DNA from 2 places in the Rhizobium sp. CB3171 genome. Region 2 is predicted to be linked to the other one. Evidence: riboswitches for the same ligand, from Rfam matches in the RefSeq annotation. Region 2 holds a riboswitch; the other holds the start of a gene.
The links. A riboswitch is a leader RNA that binds a small molecule or an ion and turns the genes downstream of it on or off. The one in region 2 is predicted to bind glycine.
Positions count from the first base shown of each region.

Region 1: linked by a shared signal. The riboswitch ahead of QA648_RS32320 (D-amino acid dehydrogenase) and the one ahead of gcvT (glycine cleavage system aminomethyltransferase GcvT) in region 2 are both predicted to bind glycine.

Region 1 covers NZ_CP121654.1:50,923-57,272, forward strand. Annotated here, with positions in the region: gene QA648_RS32305 (aldehyde dehydrogenase family protein) at 1-460, shown strand, start outside; gene QA648_RS32310 (hypothetical protein) at 469-807, shown strand; gene QA648_RS32315 (N,N-dimethylformamidase beta subunit family domain-containing protein) at 800-3,016, shown strand; gene QA648_RS32320 (D-amino acid dehydrogenase) at 3,469-4,713, opposite strand; glycine riboswitch at 4,843-4,926, opposite strand; gene QA648_RS32325 (GntR family transcriptional regulator) at 4,938-5,873, opposite strand.
Region 2 covers NZ_CP121652.1:1,473,071-1,479,420, forward strand. Annotated here, with positions in the region: gene QA648_RS07290 (RluA family pseudouridine synthase) at 1-986, opposite strand, end outside; gene QA648_RS07295 (copper chaperone PCu(A)C) at 1,193-1,726, opposite strand; glycine riboswitch at 1,910-1,997, shown strand; gene gcvT (glycine cleavage system aminomethyltransferase GcvT) at 2,145-3,281, shown strand; gene gcvH (glycine cleavage system protein GcvH) at 3,310-3,672, shown strand; gene gcvP (aminomethyl-transferring glycine dehydrogenase) at 3,672-6,350, shown strand, end outside.

The DNA.
Region 1 (6,350 bases), on a different replicon from region 2:
TGCGGCCGATTTTGTCAGGCGGCAGATAGGCAAAGCCGTGGACCAGGGCGCCAGGGCACTCGTCGATCGCCGCAAGTTTGCTGCAGACAACGGGAGAACGGCGTATCTTGCTCCTGCGGTTCTCGTGAATTGTGCGCATACGATGTCGATCATGACAGAGGAAACGTTCGGACCAGTCGCAGGCATCATGCCGGTGAAATCCGACGCCGAAGCTGTGCGCCTCATGAATGACAGCAGGTATGGGCTCACAGCTTCCATCTGGACCGCAGATCCGGACGCTGCCGAAGCGATCGGTGAGCAGCTCGACACGGGAACGGTCTTTATGAACCGATGTGACTTCCTCGATCCCGAACTCGCGTGGACGGGCGTGAAGGACTCGGGAAGAGGGGCAACCCTGTCGCGTGTTGGATTTGACTATCTGACCCGTCCTAAGTCGTATCATTTCAAGCTCAACGTCTGAGGTGCGCTATGAACAGGTATTCGCTTCAACCGGAAGACAAACAATTCATCGACGAATTCATGCGCAACCCTATAGGGCACCACAGCCCGGGCTTACAGCGCGTTTTGAACGTCATGCGCGGCGGAGAGCTCGATGGAAAATACGTTCTCGTCATCTTGCAGCCTTATCGGAGATGGGCGCTCGGTCGACTTCCTGCCCGCCGTGGTGAGCCCATCTCCCTGGTAGAGGGAGTGGAATACAAATGCCAGCTTCAAGCTGAGCGCGACGTTTTTGTCCGGCGCTGGAAGGACCTTACAGGAGAGGACATCGACCACGAACTGATCGGGGAGGGCGCCGTCAATGCTTAAGATAACAGCCTACAGCAGCAAGATCAGCTATCGGCCTGGAGAAGAGGTCGACGTGAAAGTCAGCGGGCAGGGTATCGACGCCTACAACGCGACCCTCAAGCGGATCGTTCAAGGCGACATCAATCCAGATGGGCCAGGCTACAAGGAAGACGAGGTCGCTTGCGAAATCGGCGGACCGTTCAACGCACGTGAACAGAAGATAGTCACAGGCTCCTACGGGCGCGTCTTGCCGCGGGCACCTCTTTCCGTAGAAGGCCCTGTCTCCATCGCCGCACTCATCTGGCCGACGACGCCGGGCTCTTCGCGGCAGACCATCATCTCCGTCGGCTCCGGGTCCGGATTGCGGCTCAGCCTCGATGACCGGGGCTGCGCTACCCTTGAAGCGATCAGCGATGGCAGACGCATCGCAGAAGCAAGTACAGATGTGCCATGCCGCGGCAAAACGTGGTATGCCGTAGTCGGATGGTTCAATCCGGCCACCAATGAACTTCGCGTCGAACAAAAGCCTCTTAAGACATTTCCATCGATCCGCGACAGTGGCGCCGGCACAGGGCGAGTTTCAGCTGCGCTCGAAGTCGACTGGAGCGAGATTGCGTTCGCGGCCGTGCTTGATGGCGGCAGGCCGACGCTCTGCTACAATGGGAAGATCGAGGCGCCATTTGTTTGCAGTGGCCAACCCTCGGCAGACAGCGTGGTCCAGCACCTGACGGGCAAGCGACGGATCGGCACAGTCATCGCCGAATGGGATTTCAGCACCGATATCGCAAACGATACCTTCAGTGATCGCGGCCCGCACTCCCTTGATGGAACATTGTTCAATCTTCCGCACAGAGCTGTGGCCGGCCATGCCTGGGACGGGTCTGTCTATAAGTGGGTCGAGCGTCCCGAACAGTATGCTGCCGTCCATTTCCACGATGACGACCTCTATAATGCCGGATGGGAAAATGATTTCACCTTCCAGCTTCCCGAAGACCTGCGCAGCGGCGTCTACGCAGCACATCTGACTTCGGCTGATGGCGACAGCGAATACTATCTAGTGTTTGCGGTGAGAGCCGCAAAAACCGCTCGGAAGAATTCTGTCGTGTTCGTAATGCCGACGGCCAGCTATATGGCCTACGCGAACCATAGGCTCGGCATCGATGTCTCGGAAACCGAAATCGGTGCAGGGCAGCTTCTGCAGATCGACAGGCACCACGTCTTCCTGCAGGAAAATCCACAGTACGGGCTTTCCTTGTACGAGGTCCACTCGGACGGCTCGGGCGTATTCTACTCATCCCGTCTCCGACCAGTTCTAGACATTCAGCCCAAGGTTCAAGGGTTTATCGGGGGCTTGGGATCCAATATCTGGCAGTTCAATGCCGACACCCATATTCTGGGCTTCTTTGAGAGCCGTGGTATTGGCTACGATGTTCTGACTGATGAGGACCTTGAAGCGGAAGGCGTCGAAGCCTTGGCCGAATACAAGGTCGTCGTTACCGGAAGTCATCCGGAATACACGAGCACGAAAATGCTCGACGCCTATCGGGATTATTCCGACGGCGGTGGCCGCATCATGTACCTTGGTGGCAACGGCTTCTACTGGCGTATCACCTACAACGAAAAGCTTCCGGGCGTGATTGAATGCAGGCGCTCAGAAAGCGGCATTCGCGGATGGGAGCCAGGCACCGGGAACTACTATCACCAGTTCTCCGGAGAGCTTGGGGGATTATGGAGACGCATCGGACGAGCTCCACAGGAAGTATTCGGTGTAGGGATGACGGCCCAAGGGTTCGATTTATCGTCGCCCTACATCAAGACCGAGGACGCGAAGAACCCCAGAGCTGCGTTCATCTTCGAAGGGGTTGACGGAGACATCATTGGGGACTTCGGCCTCAACGGGGGCGGTGCAGCGGGCAATGAGATCGACCGAACCGATTTCACACTCGGCACTCCACCCAATGCGCTCGTCGTTGCCTCTTCGCGTCTACACACCGACATCTATCTGATGACGCCCGAGGATCTTCTGGATCCGACACCAACATGGTCCGGAACGCAGAGCGATCTCATAAGATCCGACCTGACCTTCTTCGAAACTTCATCGGGAGGCGCGGTGTTCTCGACGGGCTCGATCGCCTGGGCAGCGGCGATGGCTTGGAGCGGATACGATAACAACGTTGCCCGAATTACAGAAAACGTCCTGAGGCGCTTCATGAGCCCGGAGAGGTTCTAACTGTCGCCATCGAGCAAAATCGTCCCGCCGTCATCTCGGCGGCGGGGCGGGTGCTCAGAAGGGGCGGTGATGGACAGCTTTGTCTGCGCTATCGGTGCCTTGCATCCTTCTTCGAAACAACCGTGCGACTGGCAAGATTTCGAGCCGCGTTTCCAAACTACATCGAGAAGAACGTCCACCCGCAATGGCAAAGGGATGATATCGCTGGCATTTCCCCGCAGCTCGATCCTTCGGCCGTTGCGGCAATTCTCCTGGGCCTTCCAACCGCAAACAAATACTCTGGCGACATCTGCTGACCGGTGGTTACGACGGTCGTTGAGAGCGGTCGCGAGAATGTTCACAGGAGGCTTTCGGCGGCGACAAAGGGTGATGCCCCAGAACCGGAAGGGTGGAATCTCGGTTCCATCCTTTGAATTCGGTTCCGGGGTCTTCGTTCAGCTCCGGCCGCCCCATCAGGCGGCGTAGGCGCCCGCAACGGTCTCGCCAACAAGCTCTGCCGTAGCACATGAAAGTGTCCAGCCGAGATGGCCGTGACCAGTGTTGTAGAAAACGCCGTTCCGGCGACCCTTTCCAACCCGCGGAAGCATGTTCGGCATCATCGGGCGCAGCCCGCTCCACGGGATCACTCGGCTGGTGTTGATGTTCGGAAAGTACTGACGTGTCCAACGCACCAGAGGAGCGATGCGGTCAGCCCGGATGTCGTAGTTCACGCCATTGATTTCGGCGGTTCCTGCGACTCTGAAGCGATCCTTGCCAAGGCGGCTGGTTACAATCTTCGCGGCATCGTCGAGAAGACTGACCCAGGGCGCTCCCTGTTGACTGCGTTCATCGTCAAGATGAACCGTGATCGAGTAGCCTTTGACCGGATAGATGTTCACGCGGTCGCCCAGCATTCGTGCAAAGCGCCGGCTGGCAACCCCTGCGCAAATTACCAGGCCGTCGAAACTCCGCTCCGCTCGCTCCGCGACGGCCATTCCGGCCTCGACAGTCCGATCCCATTGGACAGATATGCCGACCCTTTGGTGCTGGAAACCAACGACGTCGGCCTCAAGTTCGAACCGCGCACCTCTATGGATGCACGCTTGCGCAAGCCCGCGTGTGAATTTGTGGATATCGCCCGTAGAGTCCGAAGGCGTGTAGAATCCCCCATAGAAATTTCCGCTCAAGGTCGGTTCGATGGATCGAATTTCATCAGGCGAAACTGCTTTCCGCTCCAAGCCCGCGGCCTGCAGAAGAGTGTTCACCTGCGCCGCATGACGGAAACTCTTTGCGTCGCGATAAAAATGAAGGATGCCGCGCGTCTCAAGATCGAAGTTGATGCCTTCATGCTCAGCGATGTCGAACATGTATTGGCGAGCTTGAATCGCGAGCCTCGCCGTATCGATCGTGTTCTCCTTGTATTTGGGTATTGCGGATACGAATTCAGCCAGCCATGAATATTTAGGCCATGATGGGCTGGGATTGAGGAGCAGGGGCGCGTCCTTTGTCAGCATCCATTTGATACCCTTGAGGAGGGTCGACCAATGATTCCAGACTTCTGCATTGCTCGCCGACAGTTGGCCGCCGTTGGCGAATGAAGTCTCCATAGCAGGGTAGGCATGGCGATCGAAGATCGTAACGTCGTAGCCTCGGCGCAACAGCGAGTATGCAGTGGTGATCCCGGTTATTCCCGCGCCAATGATCGCGATATGGGGCATTTGTGTTCTCCCAAAGACAGTTGTCGAAAGGTCAAGCGACCTAGTAATCCCCATCTGTCCTTGGTACCTGAGAGCTTCCCGTTTGAACGGTATCCCCTTCGGTGGGCGTTGCTGCCACTCTCCAGATTTTCCAGTCACGCGGTCCTTTTGCCTGAGAGTTTCCTGGGGGATTGCTCCGTCGGCGCCGCACGCGATCTCTCCCGCGTGACCTTTGGAAATCAGTTCTACATATCGTCGTCTCCGGTGAGCTCGGAGTCGTCCTCTTCCATCAGACGCACCTTGCCATCGCGAAGAAGCTCAAGATCGTCGTCCATGTGAATGAATGTCTCGTCTCTCGAGACTTGCAGGTGAATATGCATTAGAGACGCAGCGACTTGGCGATTGCCTTCGAAGAGGGCGGCCATAATGCCGCGATGCTCAGTCATCGACTGCCGCAAGCGCTCGATGCGGATGAAACCGAGGTACTCGGTTACTCGGCGGATGTTGTTCTGACGCTCGATCGCACTCACCAATTCGCTTGTGCGGGCGCCCTGTGCAACGAGCTTGTGGAAGCGGGCGTCCAATTCGAAAAGACGCCGGCGATCCATTTGGTGCACGTGCTCAATCGCACCAGCGTGATCGTCGTCGAGCTCCTTGAGCGCAGCCAGGTCTACTTCGTAGCCATCCGCCAATATTCCGGCGGGTTCGATAATCTGACGGAAGCGATAGCTCTCGGCCATGGCCCGAGGACTGACGTCCGCGAAAATCCATCCATGGCCCGGTGACGGTTCGACGAGATGATCCCTCGTCAATCGGCGAAGAGTTGAAGCGAGAACGCCATTCGCTACCGAGTAGCGTTGCATAAGTGCGCGCTCGCTCATCACCGCGTTGAGCTCACCAGTCGCCATGTCACGCATTACGCGTTCGTCAAGCGATTTCCCAGTTTCTCCTTCGCCATTCTTCAGCAGGGAGGCGGGGTCACGCAGGATGAAACCGCGGCGTGGTTCGAAGGCGAGAACGCCCTCATCCTGAAGCTTTTGAAGAACGCGGCGGATGGGCGTGCGAGATACTCCGAGTTGTTCGGCAATCTCCGCTTCGTTGATGCGATCACCCGATTTCAGATCTCCACTCAGCTCAAGCCGAAGCTGCTCCAAAATCCGGGTCTGAAGTGGTGTCTGCATTGTCCGCCTCTAAGTTACTGAATTGTGTTTTACCGAGACAAAATGCTTTTGTCTAGTCGATTACTGTTGCCGTATTGTATAAAATACACTAGGTTGCCGTCCGCAAATGCCGAATGAACGCTAAAGGGGGCCGACGTTCGAATGATGCGCGATACGATCGACATGGCAAAGGGAGTTGCGCATGTTTTCCAATCAAGACCGACAGTTCCCGACCGGAGGAGGGCAGGAGAAAAAAGGTTAAAGCGTCGCCTGCGGTCACCTCAGACGTCGTCTTCGCGCTGGAGTTAGATGCTGGCAGCACAGAGGGACTGGATCGTCTCTATTGCGGAGTTCGTGATTTCAGAACCACGAACCGATAGCGCGTGAGATCCGCGGTCAGTGGATCGCGGCTCAATGCGCGACGGACGAGACAGCCGACGAAGCTGACTATGTGAACCTTTTCAATCAGGCCGACACCCACGGCGCCTGCCGGCTGCC
Region 2 (6,350 bases):
GGCTCCCCAGCCGATGCCTCGTCAAAGCCGAGGAGGTTCCAGGTTTGCACCATATGCGGCGGCAGCGGCGCGGTGATGCGCAGGCGCCCGCCGCTCGGATGCGGGATATCGATATGGCGGGCATGCAGATGCAGCCGCTTCTGAACACCGCCGGGAAAGTCCCAATTCGGGTCGTCCTCGAAATATTTGGGATCGCCGATGATCGGATGGCCGATATGCAGCGCATGGACGCGGAGCTGGTGCGTGCGGCCGGTATAAGGCTCCATTTCCAGCCAGGCGAGACGCTGGGCGGCGGTTTCGACAACACGGTAATAGGAGACAGCGTGATCGGCACCCTCCTCGCCGTGTTTGGCGATGCGCATCCGGTCGCCATCGGCGGTGGCTTCCTTCACCAGCCAGGTCGAGATCTTGTCCTCGTGCTTGCGGGGCACGCCCTTCACCAGCGACCAATACGTCTTCTTGGTGTCGCGCTCGCGGAAGGCGGCCGTCAGCTTCTGTGCGGCACCGCGGGTGCGGGCGACGACGAGGACGCCGGAGGTATCGCGGTCGAGGCGATGCACCAGGCGCGGCTTCTCACCCTTCTGGCTGGTCCATGCCTCCAGCATCTTGTCGATATGGCGGCTGACGCCGGAGCCGCCCTGCACGGCGAGGCCGGCCGGCTTGTTCAGCACGTAGACCTTGTCGTCCTCATGCAGCAGCATGCGCGCCAGCAGCTCGGCGTCGCCGGAATGCTTCAGCTCCTTGCCTGCGATCGGTCCGCTTTTCGGCCCCTTGGCGTCGACATCCAGCGGTGGCACACGCACCATCTGTCCCGGCTGCACACGCGCATCTGTCTTCACGCGCCCGCCGTCGACACGGACCTGGCCGGAGCGCATCAGCTTCTGCAATTGCCCAAAGCCCAGCCCTGGAAAATGCACCTTGAACCAGCGGTCGAGGCGCATTCCGGCCTCGTCGGGCTCGACCTTTATATGCTCAATCCCGGCCATTCGTCTTCTTTCAAGAACCGCGACATGACCCCGAAAAGCGCGAAATGGTTTCGGACAAGATCATGCCAAATCAAAGGACTGGGGCGGCCTTGCCCCAGGGCCGGGTCATCCGGCCTTTTGAGGTGGCTTTAGAGCATTTCGACGAAAAGTGGAAACCTGAATTGTCTGCCTGACGGGAATTTTGTGACAATGGTGCCCGGTAAACCTCATTTTGCGTTCGGCGCCACGACAGGAAGGTTGATATCGACCATTCCCGCCTTATCGAACATCAGCATCACCGGCACCGTGCCGCCCTGCTTGAACGGCGTCTTCACCTGCTTGAACATCATGTGTAGGCTGTTGGGCGAAAGCGTTACGGTCGCGCCAGCGGGGATGGCGACGCCCTCTTTGAGCTCCCGCATCTGCATGACCTCGCCCTGCATCTTCATCTCGTGCAGCTCCACCTTGCCGGCGGCCGCTGAGGTCACGGACGTCAACCTGTCGTCGCTGCTGCCGCCATTGTGGATCGTGAGATAGCCGCCGCCGACCGGCTGCCCTGGTAGCATGGCGCGAACATAGCCGCCGCTGATGTCGAGATCGCCGAGCTTGGCTGCAGCCGAACCCGCCGGCGCTTTGCCGGCATCCATATGCATCCCGGGCATTTTGCTCATGTCGTCGCTCTGCTGCGCCGTGACGGCGACAGCCGAGAATGAAAGTGTGGTCGCCGAAATCAGCAATGCGGCGGCGAATTTGCGGTTCATCATTGTCTCCTGCCCGGCTCCTCTATTGGCACCATGGGATAGCTTCTCGAAGCGCGATTGCAAAGTCCCCTGCATCCATCGGTCGCGCGTACCGGCCTCCGCTCATCAAGTCGCCACGACAAAAATTTGTTTCAGAGCGACATTTGCCCCTTGCCATCTCTGGCGACTACCAGATAATGGCACCCAACCCTGTTGGGAGAATCCGGCGCAAGCCGGTGCCGAAGGAGCAACCGCCCCGGAAACTCTCAGGCCAAAGGACCAACATGGGGCAGACGGAACTCTGGAGAGTAGCGCGCAAGCGCTCGCCGAAGGGATAACAATCTCAGGCACACAGACAGAGGGGGCTCATCGAAGGCGCAGCCGCGCCTGAATTTTGAGCTCTGCGCTTTTAGCCAAGCGCAAAACCCGGAGGCGTCATTTGGACGAGACCGCTGCCCTCAAGAAGACACCCCTTCATGCCCTGCATCTGTCGCTCGGTGCCCGTATGGTTCCCTTCGCCGGCTATGACATGCCCGTGCAATATCCCGCGGGCGTGCTCAAGGAACATCTCTGGACCCGTGCATCGGCCGGTGTGTTCGACGTCTCCCACATGGGTCAGGTCACGATCCGAGCCCGTTCCGGAAGATATGAGGATGCGGCGCTTGCACTGGAAAGCCTAGTGCCGGTCGATATTCTCGGGCTCGCCGAAGGCCGTCAACGCTACGGTTTCTTCACCGATGACAACGGTGGCATCCTTGACGATCTGATGATCACCCACATGGACGATTACCTCTTCGTTGTCGTCAACGCCGCCTGCAAGGATGTAGATCTTAAGCATCTTCAAGATCATATCGGCGATAGCTGCGAAGTCACTTTACTTGATCGTGCCCTGATCGCGCTGCAGGGACCGCGTGCCGTTTCAGTGCTTGCCGAACTCTGGGCGGATCTCGCCCATATGAAATTCATGGATGTCCGCCATTGCCGCCTGCATGACGTTTCCTGTCTCGTCTCCCGCTCCGGTTACAGCGGCGAAGACGGCTTTGAGATTTCCGTACCGGCCGACAAGGCTGAGGATATTGCCCAGCGGCTGCTCGAACATCCCGATGTCCAGCCGATCGGCCTCGGCGCCCGCGATTCCCTGCGTCTCGAAGCCGGGCTCTGCCTCTATGGCAACGATATCGATCAGACGACGACGCCGGTGGAAGCCGCGCTCGAATGGGCCGTCCAGAAAGCCCGCAAGACCGGCGGTGCCCGCGCCGGCGGCTTTCCCGGTGCCGGCCGCATCCTTGCCGAATTCGACAATGGTGCCTCGCGCCGCCGTGTCGGTCTGAAGCCGGAAGGCAAGGCGCCGGTGCGTGGCCACGCCAAGCTTTATGCCGACGCCGAGGGTAAGACCGAGATCGGTGAAGTCACTTCCGGCGGCTTCGGGCCGAGCGTCGAAGGCCCCGTTGCCATGGGCTATGTGCCAGTTGGTTTCGCCGCACCGGGAACACAGGTCTTTGCCGAGGTTCGTGGCAAGTACCTGCGCGTCGCTGTCTCTTCCCTGCCCTTCATCACTCCCACCTACAAACGCTGAAAACGTCATATTCCAGAGAGGATCTTCCATGCTGAAATTCACCGAAGAACATGAGTGGCTCAACATCGAAGGCGATGTCGCGACCGTTGGGATCACGGCGCATGCCGCCGAACAGCTCGGCGATCTGGTTTTCGTGGAATTGCCCGAGGTCGGCGCCAGCTTCTCCAAGGGAGACGATGCGGCGACGGTCGAATCCGTCAAGGCGGCGTCCGAAGTCTATTGTCCGCTAGACGGCGAAATCACCGAGATCAACGAAGCCATCACCGCCGATCCGGCGCTCGTCAATTCTGATCCGATGGGCGCTGGCTGGTTCTTCAAGCTGAAGCTGAAGAATATTGCTGATGCCGATGGTTTGCTTGATGAATCCGGATATAAGGAGTTCATCGCGTAATGAATACGCCTACGGAATTCACATTCACCGACTACCAGCCCTACGATTTCGCCAATCGCCGCCATATCGGTCCGTCTCCGTCTGAAATGGCTGATATGCTGAAGGTGATCGGCTATGACAGCCTCGACGGGCTGATTGATGCGACGCTGCCGCCCTCTATTCGCCAGAAGGCGCCGCTCACCTGGGCTGCGCCGATGACGGAACGCGAGGCGCTCGACAAACTGCGTGAAACCGCTAACAAGAACAAGGTTCTCGTCTCGCTGATTGGCCAGGGCTATTACGGCACGATCACGCCTCCGGTCATCCAGCGCAATATCCTGGAAAATCCCGCCTGGTACACGGCCTATACGCCCTATCAGCCGGAAATCAGCCAGGGCCGCCTCGAGGCGCTGCTGAACTACCAGACGATGATCTGCGATCTGACGGGCCTCGATGTTGCCAACGCCTCGCTGCTCGATGAAGCAACCGCTGCCGCCGAAGGCATGGCGATGGCTGAGCGTGTGGCGAAATCCAAAGCCAAGGCCTTCTTCGTCGACGCCGATTGCCATCCGCAGACGATCGCGCTGATCAAGACCCGTGCCGAACCGCTTGGCTGGACAGTCATCGTCGGCAATCCCTTCACCGATCTCGATCCGGTCGATGTCTTCGGCGCCATCTTCCAGTATCCGGGCACGCATGGTCACATCAACGACTTCACCGGCTTGATTGCAAGGCTGCATCAGACCGGCGCCATCGCCGTGGTCGCCGCCGATCCACTGGCCTTGACGCTGCTTAAATCGCCCGGCGAAATGGGCGCGGACATTGCCGTCGGCTCATCGCAGCGCTTTGGCGTGCCAGTCGGCTATGGCGGACCCCATGCGGCCTACATGGCCGTCAAGGATGCCTATAAGCGCTCCATGCCCGGCCGCTTGGTCGGCGTTTCCGTCGACGCCCGCGGCAACCGCGCCTATCGCCTGTCGCTGCAGACTCGTGAGCAGCACATTCGCCGTGAAAAGGCGACGTCGAACATCTGCACCGCACAGGTGCTGCTCGCCGTCATGGCTTCCATGTATGCCGTCTTCCACGGCCCCCAGGGCATCAAGGCGATCGCCCAGCAGGTGCATCAGAAAGCCGTGTTGATGGCAAAGGGCCTGGAAAGGCTTGGCTACAAGATCGAGCCTGAGACTTTCTTCGATACGATCACCGTCGAGGTCGGTCATATGCAGGGCCTGATCCTGCGCGCGGCTGTCGCCGAAGGCGTCAATCTGCGCAAGGTGGGCGAAACCAAGATCGGCATGAGCCTTGACGAGCGAAGCCGGCCGGCAACGCTGGAAGCCGTTTGGCGGGCCTTCGGCGGCAATTTCCGTCTCGCCGACTTCGAATCCGGCTATCGATTGCCGAAGAACCTGCTGCGCACCAGCGAATATCTGACGCACCCGATCTTCCACATGAACCGTGCCGAAAGCGAGATGACCCGCTATATCCGCCGGCTCTCCGATCGTGATCTGGCGCTCGATCGCTCGATGATCCCGCTTGGCTCCTGCACGATGAAGCTTAATGCAACGGCTGAGATGTTGCCGATAAGTTGGCCTGAATTCTCAGATATTCATCCTTTTGTGCCGGCCGATCAGGCGCTCGGTTATCGCGAGATGATCGATGATCTGACGGAAAAGCTTTGCGCCGTGACGGGCTATGACGCCTTCTCCATGCAGCCGAATTCCGGCGCGCAGGGCGAATATGCCGGCCTGCTCACCATCCGCAACTATCACATCGCCAATGGCCAGGGTCATCGCGACATCTGCCTGATCCCGACCTCGGCCCACGGCACCAATCCGGCCTCTGCACAGATGGCAGGCATGAAGGTGGTCGTCGTCAAGGTCAGCGATGACGGCGATATCGACATGGCGGACTTCCGCGCCAAGGCGGAGCAATATGCGGCCAATCTCTCCTGCTGCATGATCACCTATCCGTCGACGCACGGCGTCTTCGAAGAGACGGTGAAAGAGATTTGTGATGTCGTGCATATGCACGGTGGCCAAGTCTATCTCGATGGCGCCAATATGAACGCCATGGTCGGCCTCTCTCGTCCCGGCGACATCGGCTCCGACGTCAGCCACCTGAACCTGCACAAGACCTTCTGCATTCCGCACGGCGGCGGCGGCCCCGGCATGGGGCCGATCGGCGTCAAGGCGCATCTGGCGGCGCACCTGCCCGGCCATCCGGAGACGGACGGCCGCAGCGGTGCGGTCTCTGCCGCAGCCTTCGGCTCTGCTTCGATCCTGCCGATCTCCTGGAGCTATTGCCTGATGATGGGCGGCGAAGGGCTGACGCAGGCGACGAAGGTCGCAATCCTCAATGCCAACTATATTGCGGCGCGCCTGAATGGCGCTTACGACGTGCTCTACAAGTCGACCAGCGGCCGTGTGGCGCATGAATGCATCATCGACACGCGCCCGCTGGTCGACAGCGCCGGCGTCACCGTCGATGACGTCGCCAAGCGCCTGATCGATTGCGGCTTCCACGCGCCCACCATGAGCTGGCCGGTTGCCGGCACGCTGATGATCGAACCGACCGAATCGGAGACCAAGGCCGAACTCGACCGGTTCTGCGAGGCGATGCTTGCGATCCGCGAGGAAGCCCGCGCCATTGAAGAAGGCCGGATGGACAAGACTGACAACCCGCTGAAAAATGCGCCGCAC